One region of the Lysinibacillus sp. FSL M8-0337 genome, then DNA from elsewhere that is predicted to be linked to it. Evidence: riboswitches for the same ligand, from Rfam matches in the RefSeq annotation. Region 1 holds a riboswitch; each other region holds the start of a gene.
What was found. Region 1 has a riboswitch for cobalamin ahead of MKY08_RS13065 ((2Fe-2S) ferredoxin domain-containing protein). Riboswitches for the same ligand answer to the same signal wherever they lie in the genome.
Positions count from the first base shown of each region.

Region 2: linked by a shared signal. The riboswitch ahead of MKY08_RS02300 (ABC transporter substrate-binding protein) and the one ahead of MKY08_RS13065 ((2Fe-2S) ferredoxin domain-containing protein) in region 1 are both predicted to bind cobalamin.
Region 3: linked by a shared signal. The riboswitch ahead of MKY08_RS20505 (hypothetical protein) and the one ahead of MKY08_RS13065 ((2Fe-2S) ferredoxin domain-containing protein) in region 1 are both predicted to bind cobalamin.

Region 1 is NZ_CP151996.1:2,732,603-2,737,090, forward strand. Features, by position in the region: gene cobJ (precorrin-3B C(17)-methyltransferase) at 1-1,340, opposite strand, end outside; gene MKY08_RS13065 ((2Fe-2S) ferredoxin domain-containing protein) at 1,344-1,715, opposite strand; cobalamin riboswitch at 1,851-2,031, opposite strand; cobalamin riboswitch at 2,288-2,472, shown strand; gene MKY08_RS13070 (energy-coupling factor ABC transporter permease) at 2,615-3,361, shown strand; gene MKY08_RS13075 (energy-coupling factor ABC transporter substrate-binding protein) at 3,363-3,635, shown strand; gene cbiQ (cobalt ECF transporter T component CbiQ) at 3,639-4,415, shown strand; gene MKY08_RS13085 (ATP-binding cassette domain-containing protein) at 4,408-4,488, shown strand, end outside.
Region 2 is NZ_CP151996.1:494,707-499,194, forward strand. Features, by position in the region: partial or broken gene MKY08_RS02295 (IS3 family transposase) at 1-1,240, shown strand, start outside; cobalamin riboswitch at 1,426-1,612, shown strand; gene MKY08_RS02300 (ABC transporter substrate-binding protein) at 1,826-2,791, shown strand; gene MKY08_RS02305 (iron ABC transporter permease) at 2,788-3,789, shown strand; gene MKY08_RS02310 (adenosylcobinamide amidohydrolase) at 3,786-4,488, shown strand, end outside.
Region 3 is NZ_CP151996.1:4,215,411-4,219,898, reverse strand. Features, by position in the region: gene MKY08_RS20515 (hypothetical protein) at 1-268, shown strand, start outside; gene MKY08_RS20510 (glutathione peroxidase) at 536-1,081, shown strand; cobalamin riboswitch at 1,236-1,439, shown strand; gene MKY08_RS20505 (hypothetical protein) at 1,593-2,135, shown strand; gene MKY08_RS20500 (cobalamin-binding protein) at 2,137-3,096, shown strand; gene MKY08_RS20495 (tyrosine-protein phosphatase) at 3,666-4,433, shown strand.

The sequences.
Region 1 (4,488 bases):
GTTTTCGGCAATGACAACCCACCTAGAGTTGCTTGAAGTTCCTCTGCATATGGGATGGAATCAGCCTTCTCCCCATAACAGAAATCACATGCCTTTAATGACAACACATCCCCAATTGGTGAGAGTAAAAACCCTACTTCTCTCAACTTCTCTGTTATCGCTTCTGGTTCTGTCGTTGGGATTTTCAAATGTATTTGATGGTCTGGTGTATATTCCATCGTGCCTTCGTCTCCCACAACTTCAGCCAATGCCATCATTTGCTGTGGTGTAAAAAATTTATTTGCTACCCCAGGGCTAACAGCTAGTTCAAAAATTGACTCCATTTTTTGTTGAACTAGCTTTGGTGTGGCTTTTGTTACAGTTGTCCCCTGCACCATTGCAAGTGCTGTTGCTGCCATTTCTAAAGACGATTTTGTCGGTGTTGATACAGGTGTAATGGCAATATTACTTTTCATCCGTCCTGCATTTGGATCTGCCGCAAAATCATGGCTTGCAGTACCTGTTTCTTGGTTCATTGCCCACGGTTCATTTTCTTCTCTTAAACGCTGATGAGGACGTAAAGGCTGTTTTTCTTCCCCGAGCGTATATTTACGCTGATAGCCTCGCGGTGTAATCATTTTATTATCATAGAAAAACGTCGAAGAGTTGCCGATAATAACCGTTGTTAACATGCCGATATCATGCTCAAGCATCTCTGCTAAAGTCGTCATCGTAATTTCCTGACGCTCTCGGTAGGCACTCTTGACAAGACCTACAGGCGTATCAGGCGAGCGATATTCAAGTAAAATCCGCTGGGCTTCGACAATTTGACGTGTGCGGCGACCACTTTTCGGATTATATAAAGCGATGACAAAATCTGCCATAGCCGCTGCTTCCACACGCTTGGCGATTAAATTCCATGGCGTTAAATGGTCACTTAAACTAATGGTGCAAGAGTCATGCATAATCGGTGCACCTAGTAAACTTGCACAGGAATTGATAGCTGAAATACCTGGTACGATTTCGACTTCAACACCTGTTGCTTCTGTCCAACCAAGCTCAATCAGTACTTCATAGACAAGCCCTGCCATCCCATATACACCCGAATCTCCACTTGAAATAACGGATACAATATTGCCAGCTTCCGCTTGACGTACTGCTTCTTGCGCTCGTGAAACTTCTTCTGTCATGCCCGTACTAACAATCGACTTTGCACTAACTAAATCTTGAATAAGCTCAACATACGTTTTATAGCCAATAATAAATTCACTTTGTTGCAGTGCCTCCACAGCACGAGTCGTAATATGGTTAAAATCACCAGGGCCAAAGCCCACAACAAAAATCTTTCCTTTTTGCGCCATTTTTTACCCCTCTTTCACCTTGTCGATGCCTTTAATGGCTGTTGTTTGTGGTGTACGCTGTAATGTACCTTCTTTCAGCGTAAAAACATGTTCACTATGTAAAGAATCATGGTTTAAATCTTGTACAAGTGTTCTTCCGTGTTCAACCGATGGCACACGATACCAATTTCCTTGTGGATAAGCGATGACAACACAGGCATCTTTGCATCTGCCATTACAGCGCGTTCTTGTCGTATGTATTTCCTTATCAAGTGCTAATTTTTCGATTTCATCTCGTATTGCTAGGGTAATTTCCTCTGCCTCTTTTTTCATGCAGCTACTGCCATTACAAATAAAAAGATGCGTTTTCATTCCCTCTAAGTTCCAAGTTGTCATTGCTTTTCTCCCCTCATTTACTTTTAGGAAAAAGAAAAAACCTTCACTCTATATCGAAGAGTCAAGGTTTTGTAGAAGCCAAAATAAAAACGAATATACACGTATCCGCTCTCGCTTCACTTCTCCCTCCGAAAAGTTTGCATGCCATCAATAAGCAGGTTTCCTGACTTAAGCTTCCTTTTACTCTCGCGCCTTCCCAAGTTTTCAGTGGCATTGCGATTTCATCAGCTATTACAGTAGCGGGGGCTGTATCGGATTTACACCGATTTCCCTATTATCTCGAAATTTATCGAGCACTTATAGATGTATTTATATTAAATTAAAAAGCTGTATGTTTTTAAAAAGAATTGAAAAACTGTCTCTATCATAGCCTATTTTTTTAATACTTTTCAACATTTCTTTTTCATTTATTAGATTTTTAATAAAATTTCAACAAGTAATTCATTGAAAGCGACAGCTATTCTCTTATATTTATCTGAATTTTCTAGAATGTCAAATAACAAAAAAAATTTTTTTATAAAAAAAGATAGCTTGTGAATGGAAAAACATGTTACACTGTGTCGTGAAATCTCACAATTTCATCTTTTTTCGGTGCGAAGTGTAGCCATTTCGCTTAAAAGGGAAGCCGGTTCAAGTCCGGCGCGGTCCCGCCACTGTACTAGGGAGTTTTATAGAGAATGTCACTGTCCAATGGACGGGAAGACCTATAAAACGTTGAACTAAAGCCAGGAGACCTGCCGAAAAAAACGTGATCGTTTCAACCTACGAGGATAGGTGTGCGGCTTGGCAGATGATGATTCTATTTGCTTTTTCAGCTATGCACTTTTCCTAAATTAGGAGAAGTGCTTTTTTTATTGCGCACGCTACATTCGAAAATTTTGATTTAAGGAGGAGAGATTTTGAAATTATCTTTTTGGAAACTTAGTTACTTCCTACTAGCATTTTTACTAGTACCAAAACGAGCATTTGCGATGCATATCATGGAAGGATTTTTACCGATTGAATGGGCGATATTTTGGTGGATTATTTCAATTCCATTTATTATTTTAGGGTTACGCTCAATTCGCAAAACAATTGATGAAAACCCTGAAACGAAAATGATATTAGGGCTATCAGGGGCATTTGCATTCGTCTTATCTGCACTAAAAATTCCATCTGTTACGGGCAGTTGCTCACACCCTACTGGTGTTGGACTTGGCACAGTCCTGTTTGGCCCATTAGCAATGAGTGTGATTGGGACAATCGTCTTGTTATTCCAATCGTTACTTTTAGCGCATGGTGGCATTACCACTCTTGGCGCAAATGCTTTTTCCATGGCGATTGTAGGACCAATGATTGCGTATGCTGTTTTTAAAGGTGCTCAAAAAATCGGTCTATCCTTTTCTCTCGCTGTCTTTTTTGCAGCAATGCTTGGGGACTTAGGTACATATGTTGTCACGTCCGTTCAACTTGCACTTGCCTTCCCTTCAGAAGTAGGAGGCTTTATGGCTTCATTCACAAAATTCGCTAGTATTTTCGCGTTAACACAAATTCCACTAGCAATTAGTGAAGGGATTTTAACTGTTATTGTGATGAATTTCTTAAAAAAATACAATGTAAGCGAATTAAAAGCTTTACGTGTTTTCTCTGCAAAGGAGGCACATTAACATGAAGAAAAATTTACTGTTACTAGCTATAGTGATACTTTTAGCAATCATCCCTCTATTCATCCAAAAAGGCGCTGAATTCGGCGGTGCTGACGGTGAAGCTGAAGCAGCCATTGGTGAAATAAACAAAGACTACGAACCATGGTTTGAAAGCTTATGGGAGCCACCAAGTGGTGAAATTGAAAGTCTATTATTCGTCTTACAAGCCGCTATTGGCGCTGGTTTTATTGGCTATTTCGTGGGCTATATGCGCGGTAAGCATAAAGAAGGTTAAACGATGTTACTCATTGATAAGTATGCTTATATGAATAAACTAGCGTCCGTTCATCCGTTAGAAAAAATGACGTTCTCCCTTGGGTTGTTGCTATTGTCGCTTATCATGAGAGATGAACAAATTTCACTCATTACATTTCTTGTAATGAGTGCTTTTATCATTTTAGGCGCAAAAATTCCTTTACAATATTATGCAAAACTACTGCTTTTACCGAGTTTTTTCTTGCTCTCCAGTTTACTATCTATTTTGATTTCGATTGCACCTACTGCTAGTATTTTGCCGGCGCATCTATGGACATTTTCGCTAAGCCAGTGGACCCTTTTTATAGGAAATGACAGCTTAACAACAGCGCGGCACCTATTTTTCACCGTTTTGGGCAGTATTAGTTGTTTATATTTTTTAATTTTAACGACTTCCGTACAATCCATTTGTTATGTCTTACGGCAATGGCGGTTGCCAGCTTTATTTGTAGAGTTGGTAGAGCTAACATACCGTTTTATTTTTATCTTTTTAAATAGCATGCAAAAAATTCATCTTGCACAACAAGCTCGTCTTGGTTATCAATCACCAATGCAATGGCTTCGGTCGATTTCCATGCTTATTGCAGCACTGTTTGCCGAAATGTTCCAACGCAGTTGCGAACTAAATAATGCGATGCAGGCGCGCGGTGGTGAGGCTGTCTATTGGCAAGAAAGTAGTAGCTACAACAAGAAAAACTGGTTAGGCATTGTTATTATTTTCGTATCCCTCATTATCTATGGAGGTATTTCTTATGACTGAGCTTTATTTTGATCTTCAACATTTATCTTATGCTTATGCAGACGGCACTAAAGCCTTAACAGATATTACTTTG
Region 2 (4,488 bases), 2.2 Mb from region 1:
ACTGGGCTAAACAATATGAGTATAACGGTGTTGAAGCGTTTATAAAATCATATACAAACTATACAGCACAGTTTAAACTAGACGTACTAAACTTCATGATTGAGCACGGCACGTCCTTAATAGAAACAGCGGCTATCTTTGGTATAGCAGCTCCATCGTCCATTATTCATTGGCGAAAACAGTTTGAAACAAAAGGATTCGATGCCCTTCAATCAAAGGAAAAGGGGCGTCCATCCATGAAAAAAGAAACCAATAAACAACCAAAACATACACCAGTAGAAGGCTCACCAGAAGCACTTCAAGCTCGTATCAAGCAGCTTGAAATGGAAAACGAGTATTTAAAAAAGTTGAACGCCTTAGTTCAAGCCAAAGAAACATCACCAAAGAAGACAAAGTAAAGGTCATCTATGAATTAAGGCATAAATACTCGGTGAAGGCACTTGTCGAATTCGCACAGATTCCACGTAGTACGTATTATGACATAGTGAAGAAACTGAATCGTCCCGATCCAGATACCGACTTAAAGGCTGAAATTCAATCCATCTATAACGAACATGAAGGCCGTTACGGATACCGTCGCATTCGTGATGAACTCGCAAATCGTGGACGAAGAGTGAATCATAAGAAAGTACAACGTATCATGAAAACACTTCGTTTAAAGTGCGTAGTCAGAATGAAAAAGTATAAATCATATAAAGGGACAGTCGGTAAAATCGCACCGAATATTTTAGACCGCAAATTTACAGCTGAAGCCCCTAATGAAAAGTGGGTAACAGATATTTCAGAGTTTAAATTGTTTGGTGAAAAACTCTATTTATCCCCTGTTTTAGACTTATTTAACGGAGAAATTATTACTTACACAATTGGTCATCGACCAACGTATTCACTTGTCTCAGAAATGTTGGAGAAAGCATTAGAGAAGTTACCAGAGGAACGCCAATTACTGATGCATTCCGATCAAGGCTGGCATTATCAAATGAAGCAATACCGTCACGCACTTGCATCAAAAGGCATTGTGCAAAGTATGTCACGTAAAGGCAACTGTTATGACAACTCGGTGATGGAGAATTTCTTTGGGATTTTGAAATCGGAATTCCTTTATTTAAAGGAGTTCGAAAGTGTTGAGCATTTTAAATTGGAACTTGAAAACTATATAACGTATTACAATACGAAACGAATTAAGGCAAAATTAAAACTGAGTCCGGTACAATACCGAACTCAGTTTACCCAAGCTGCCTAAATGAAATAACCGTGTCTAACTTTTAGGGGTCACTTCACAATTGCGTGTCGGGGTTTTTCTGTTTTTACGAACAAAATTGTTTGAGTGACTGGCACTCGTGTCAGGCACGCACGCAATTTTTGAAGCGCCTAGAATGGTGTCACTTTTTTTATCGTTCCCTATTTCTATTTTCATGTATAATAAAATCAACTGAATATTATAAAGGTTCTTTACTTAAGTAAAGTGAAAAGGGAAATCGGTGTAATTCCGATGCGGTCCCGCCACTGTAAGTGTGAGTTTTTTCAATGGATGCCACTGAAAGTTATTTTGGGAAGGCATGAAAAAGCATTTGGAGCACGAGCCAGGAGACCTGCCTTTATAGAACATTACATTTCAGCCTACGAGGATAGGATGGTGGTTTTTTGTGCAAGCCCGCCTCTCGTTAAATGGACGAGGGCTTTTTTTATGTTTTGTAAGGCGACTATCGATAACCATTGAAAATAAAAGGTGAGCAATCCCCATATTTAATAATGACAATCAACATACTATCGATCAATCAAGTTAACAGAGCTAAAAAATGCACATACAATCTAAGGAGGATTCTCAATGAAAAAGTATTGGAAGATAGGATTATCAGCATTTTTGGCAATGGGTTTACTTGCAGCATGTGGAGCACAACCGAAAAACGAGCAATCTACATCAGAACAGCAGGAGCAACAAGTAACCAAACAAGAAGAAGCAACATTTCCAGTGACAATAAAAGATGCTACTGGCAAAGATATCGTGCTAGAAGCACCGCCTGAAAAAATTGTTTCTCTTATTCCGAGTAATACAGAAATATTATTTGGGCTTGGCCTAGATGATGAAATTGTCGGCGTCAATGATTATGATGATTATCCACCGGAGGCAGCTAAAAAAGAAAAAGTCGGAAGTATGGAATTCAATATTGAACAAATTATCGCCTTACAGCCAGATATTGTGTTTGCTCATGAATCAGGAATGGCTTCTTTAGATGGAGCGATGGATCAGCTTGAAGCAGCGGGTGTAAAGGTATTTGTAGTGGCGAATGCAAGCGATTTTAATGAAACTTATACGACGATTGAGCAATTAGGACGCGCAACTGGTAAGTTACCGGAGGCACAAAAAATTATTGCTAATATGAAAGTCAAAGTGGAAGAAATCCAAGCGAAATTGCAAGATGTGGAACCAAAGAAAGTCTTTGTCGAAACGTCAGATGAGCCTGAAATCTACACACCTGGTAAGGATACATTTATGCAGGAAATGCTAAATATGATTCATGCTGAAAATATTGCAGCTGATACAACTGGTTGGTTCAAAATTGATGCGGAGCAAATTATTACAAAAAATCCAGATGTCATCGTTGTCACATACGATTATGTGCCAAATATTTTAACGAAAATTCCACAACGTGCAGGCTTTGATTCTATTACAGCTGTAAAAAATAAAGCAATTGTACAAGTAGATGAAAATTTAACAAGTCGTCAAGGCCCGCGTTTAGCAGATGGGCTTGAAGAGTTAGCGAAAGCTATCTATCCAGAGGCTTTCGAGTGAGTAGAGCATTTTTAGCCTATATTACAGCCATTACGTTACTTCTTGTTAGCATCTGGTGTGGCGTATCAATAGGCTCGGTTCATATTCCATTTGAAGTATTTTGGAATAGGGCGGCAGATGAAACAGCCGCTAATATTTTATGGAAAATTAGGTTGCCACGCGTATTGCTGGCAGGACTTGTTGGCGCATCGTTGGCGATTGCAGGGGCAGCCTTCCAAGGATTGTTAAAGAATCCATTGGCAGATCCTTATACGCTAGGTGTATCTTCGGGAGCGTCAGTAGGTGCTGTGGTGACATTATTTTTTGGTATCTCGATGCCTGTTGTCGGACTGTATGCATTACCAACGCTTAGTATGGTGGGTGCGGTACTAACAATGGTAGCTGTCATGAGCTTTGCCAGAATAGTCGACCGCGCACTGAAAATGGAAACACTTATTTTAACAGGGGTTATTTTTAGTTCTTTTTTAGGGTCTCTTATTTCCTTAATGATTGCATTATCAGGTGAAGAGCTCCGCCAAGTGATAGGCTGGTTGCTTGGTTCAGTATCAATGCGGGGCTGGCCGTATGTGCAGATGATTACACCATTTGTTGTTATAGGTTCTGCTATTCTGTGGACGCAAAGACGAGAGCTCAATGTTCTATTATACGGAGAAGAACGTGCGAAGCATTTAGGTGTCAATGTAAAGCGTAGTAAATATTTAATTTTAGTAGGGGGCTCCATGCTGACTGGTGCGGCTGTTGCTGTTTCTGGAACAATCGGTTTTGTCGGTTTAGTTGTGCCACATATGACACGTATGGTTTGGGGTTCGGATCACCGTCATCTATTGCCGTTATCATTTATCAATGGCGCAACATTGTTAATTATTTGTGATTTAGTGGCGCGGACAATCATTATCCCACGTGAATTACCAATAGGCGTTATTACTGCATTTATTGGTGCGCCTGTCTTTTCTTATATTTTCTATAAGCAACGTAGAAGCAAGGGGGTACGTGTATGATTATCGTCGAACACCTATCGGGTGGCTATGAGGACGTACCTATCGTCAAAGATGTTAGCTTTACCGTTGAAAAGGGGAAAATCCTTGGCATTTTAGGACCGAATGGTAGTGGCAAATCGACATTATTGAAAGTCATTAGCGGCCTATTGCCTGCAACAGCAGGAACGGTTTTTTTAGATGGCAAAAATATTAAACACTATAGCCCGCGCGCGCTGGCGAAAAAGATGGCCGTCTTACCACAATTACATGCCAATGCATTTTCAAATACCGTGCGGGAAGCGGTATCGCTCGGTCGTTATCCGCATCAAACTGGCTTTTTTTCCAATTGGTCAGAGCAAGATGAACGAGCTGTTCAATATGCTATGGACCAAACAGGGGTAGCACGCTATGAGCATACATCGATGGAGTTTCTATCGGGTGGCGAGCAACAACGGGTTTTTGTTGCGCAAGCTTTGGCGCAAACAGCAGAAGTATTATTGCTAGATGAGCCGACCAATCACTTAGATATTGCTCATCAACGTCAACTATTGGATATGGTGCGCAAAGAAGCAATCGAGTGCGGTTTAACCGTTATTATGGTGCTACATGACATGAACTTAGCCTCTCTTTATTGTGATGAATTATTGTTAATGGAGAGCGGCTCTGTGCGTGCTTTAGGTGTACCACATAAGGTGTTAATAGCTTCACAAATTGAGGATG
Region 3 (4,488 bases), 1.5 Mb from region 1:
AACCGCAAGACAGGCATTACAAGCAATCTGGCAAATAGGACTTGCAGGACAGGTTCAAAGAGATTTAATTGTTTCTTATTTAGCAAAAAGGTTCCAAACTTGTATGGATGAAAAACAACCAACACTTATTCGTTATGATATTATTGTCTCATTCAAGAAATTATTTGATGCTACTAATGATCATAAATTGTTGGATATTGCCATGAGATTAATTGAAGAAGAGCAAGATACAAAATGTAAAAAGAAATATAAAACAGCCATCCGTTAACATAGCGAGATGGCTATTTTTATGGTTGAGCGTGTTATTTTGAAGAAAGAAAAGTTATTGTTATAATAAAAAAAACAGTATTTTTGATTCATGTGAATATAGGTCTTATTTACTTATGAGGGATTTAGTAGGCAATAGTTATTAGATTTCAAAAAAAGCGACAAAACCATTTGTTGAGGAATAAGCAACATAATTGTTCACATAACGGTGAGGGGTTATAGTTGGTCATTCTATATAAAAAAATAGAAAGTAGAAAGGGTCGAGATAATGGGTATTTATAATTATTTAGTAAAGAAGCCAAACGGTGAAATTTTATCAATGGAAACCTATCGTGGAAAGACGATGCTAATTGTCAACACAGCCAACCAATGTGATTTTACATATCAATTCGAAGATTTACAGAAAATGTATGATAAATATGGCAAGGATAATTTTATTGTGTTAGGTTTCCCTTGTAATCAATTTGGAGAACAAAACCCAGAAGATGGAGCAAAGACCATTAAACTTTGTCAAATTAACTACGGGGTAACATTCCCAATCTTTGAAATAGTTCAAGTAAATGGCGAGGGGACACATCCATTATTCAATTATTTAAAGCACGAAGTAGATTTTCGTGAATTCGGCAAAGCCAATATGCAGGAAAAGATGTTAGCGGAATCAATTATCCAAATCGCTCCTAGCTTTTTAGATGGGCGTAATATTCGTTGGAACTTTACGAAATTTTTAGTAGATAATCAAGGTAATATAGTTGAACGCTTCGAACCAACTGATTCCCAACTAGATATTGAGCAAGCAATTGAAAAAATTTTATAGCTAGTTCTTTTAGTCAGAATTATTAGGAAAGAATAACGAATAGCTGGTCACTATGTAGAAATAGTGCTAAGTACGGTGTGGATATATTCGATTATACTTCAATCTCATAACTATTTTTTTAAATCCATATATGATAAACTGCTATTCAAGTGAATAATTCTTGCAGAATAATGGTGCTAATTTTAGCATAATCGGGAATTCGGTGTAAGACCGAAGCTGTTTCCGCAACTGTAAGTACAAAAATCATAATACATGCCACTGTCCAAAGACAACAGGATGGGAAGGCTTTATGAGCGCTACGAAATGAAGGTAGCTAACTGTACGAGCCAGGAGACCGACCGTTATTTAATGTATAAAAACTCTTCGGAAGCTAGGAGGATATACGGCAAATACATTAGCTGTCTTCGTTAGACAACACTATATATGCTATTTTCGTCGTTCCCTAGGGAGCGACGTTTTTTTATGCACCTTTTAAGCAAAATCTGTTCATGAAAGAAAGAAGGGATTACAGATGAAAAAAGATGCGCGTTATTCTTGTTACCCATTCATGCGTGAAAAAATATCTACAGTTGATTTTGAAATCCGTACAGATAGTTTAACAACGCATATCGGTGTAGCATTGGCTGCTGTAAAAGCCGAAGAAGTTGAACTAGTCGGGGCAGATTTATTGACTATTTTGCCAATGGCATACCATGTCAACGGCTCGGTACGTGGCAAACTTGCGGTAACGGAAGAAGATTTGTCCTGGCTCAGTGATCGTTATGATTTTTATGTAGGACATGTAAAGGAACAAATACAAAATTTTGTTTTGCCACAAGGCACGGGGGCTGCAACTGCGCTTCACTTATGTCGGAGTGAGGCAAAAAAATCGTACCGCGTGCTACATAAAGTGTCAGAGGAAAGGGAAGTACCGGCCATTCTTTTCGACTACTTAGGATTACTAGCTAATGTATTTTTTGTTATGGCTGTTTACATGAATCAACAGGCTGGAATCGCTGAAATCCCGTTTATTAGCAAATCATATCCAATGAAGAAAAAGAAGGAGAATGAATAAAGTGAAAAAACTATTAAAATTCCAATGGCTTACTGTGTTAATGCTTGCGCTTGTATTGACAGGATGCGGCACAGCAGATAAAGCGAAAAATGACGATACATCTAAATCGGACCAACAAGTTGAGCAAAGTGGCTATAAAGTTAAGGATGATCGCGATGTAGAAGTAGCATTTGATGCAGTACCGAAAACTGTTGTGTCATTACAACCAAGTAACACAGAAATTTTATTTGCACTAGGTGTTGGCGATAAAGTTGTCGGAGCTACAGAATATGATACGTACCCAGAAGAAGCAAAAAACATCGAACGTGTGTCAGATTCAGTGACATTTAATAGCGAACGAATTGTAGCCTTAAAGCCAGATGTTGTCATTGCGTACTCTACAGGAAATGAAGAGACACTAGATGCACTAAAAGGTCTTGAAGATGCAGGTGTGAAAGTATTTGTTATTCAATCAGCTGCATCATTTGAAGATGTTTATGGAGATATTCAACAACTTGCTGAAGTGATGGGTGTACAAGATAAAGGCGAGCAATTAAACAAAGAGATTAAAGCGAAAATTGCTGATGTTCAAGCAAAAGTAAAAAGTGTAGAAACACCAAAAAATGTTTACTTAGAAATTAGCCCAAAACCTGATATTTATACAACAGCAGCTGGTACTTTCCAACAGGAAATTTTAAATGCTGCAAATGTCAACAATGTATTTGGTGACCAAACAGGATGGGTAAAGGTTGCAGAGGAAGATGTTATTGCGAAAAACCCTCAAGTTATTTTAACAACGGTCAACTATGTAAAAGACCCAGTAGGGGAAATTCTAGGACGTGATGGATGGAATACGATTACAGCTATTCAAGATAAAGCAGTAAATGCTATTGATACAGATATTTCAAATCGTCCTGGACCTCGTATCGGGGAAGCTGTTGAGATGATTGCAAAAGCTGTATATCCTGAGTTATTTAAATAAGGATAAACGGTAAAGAACCTTTCATATTAGCTTTAGGCGAAAGAGAAAAGAGGCTGGGACATAACCTTAAAATCTTAAATAGAGGTACATTGGTTTTGATAAATTTTTGCTAAGAAAATATATAGAATATATTTACTATTATTTCTTTTGCAATGAATAATAAATTAGAAGGGTTCCCTAGTTGTTGGTGGCGGAGGTGGTGACTCTAGCGGGAAAAGCACATTATGTTAGACGCAACAGACCGCGCGTAGCGAGGGTTGCGGCTTACGGTGTGCCCGCAGAAAGCACCGCCGAAGCGGACAATAACGGCGCAGCAAAAAAGTGTTAGATTGACTGCCATCAATCTAACACTTTTTCTCTTTTGTCCCATTATCTGTTTTTGCTATGCCGTTGTTGCCCGCTGGCATTTCTTCCTTTGTAGAAAGTATTCGCCGAAGCGGACAATAGCGTTATTCCTGTTTTAAAATAAATATAGTTGAATAAATAAGGCATTGGATAATTGGTATTCTCTTTGTTTGTTCTATAAAATAGAAGTAGAAATGATTGCTAACATAAGGGAGGCGTAGTGGATGACACAGTTTGACATGAAAGTTATTCCGTTTGAGGCAGTCTTGAATTTCCGCGACATGGGTGGCTATAAGACGAGGGATGGTCGTATCGTAAAGAATGGCTTGCTATATCGTTCAGCTGCACTTGGTAAGATGACACCAGCGGATAAGGTGCGCTTTGAAACATTAGGGGTAAAAACAATTTTTGATTACCGAGATGAACACGAGGCACGAAATAACCCTAATCCAACATTCAAGGATGCAAAGTATATTCAAATTCCTGCAAAGGGAAATCATGCGTTTGAGATGCCAACAAATACTGGTGGTCACAATTTTTATAAAGTTGTAAGTCCTGAGATGTTCCGAGATTTTTATGCACAAATGCCATTTAACAATGTATCATTTAAAAAATTAATGGCAACCATCCAAAATCCAGATAATCTAGGTCTAGTTCATCATTGTGCAGTAGGCAAAGATCGAACAGGTATTGGAGGAGCTCTTATTTTGCTAGCATTAGATGTGCCAGAGGAAACCATTATGCAAGACTATTTAGAAACAAATATTTACTTACGTCCAATGGTAGAACGCATGGCACAGGCAATCCAAGATACTTTTAATGATCATGAATTACAGCAGTTTCACGCACTAATGTCAGCGCGCGAGGATTATTTGCAAGCCGCCTTTGATGCTATGGATAGTCGATACGGTTCAAAAAACGTATTTTTAGAGCAAGAATTTGGCTTAACAACAGAAAAACGACAGCAATTACAAGAATATTGCTTATGTTAATAAGACACCCTTTCACAGCCATGCAGTGAGAGGGATTTTTTTGTAAGCTATGCAA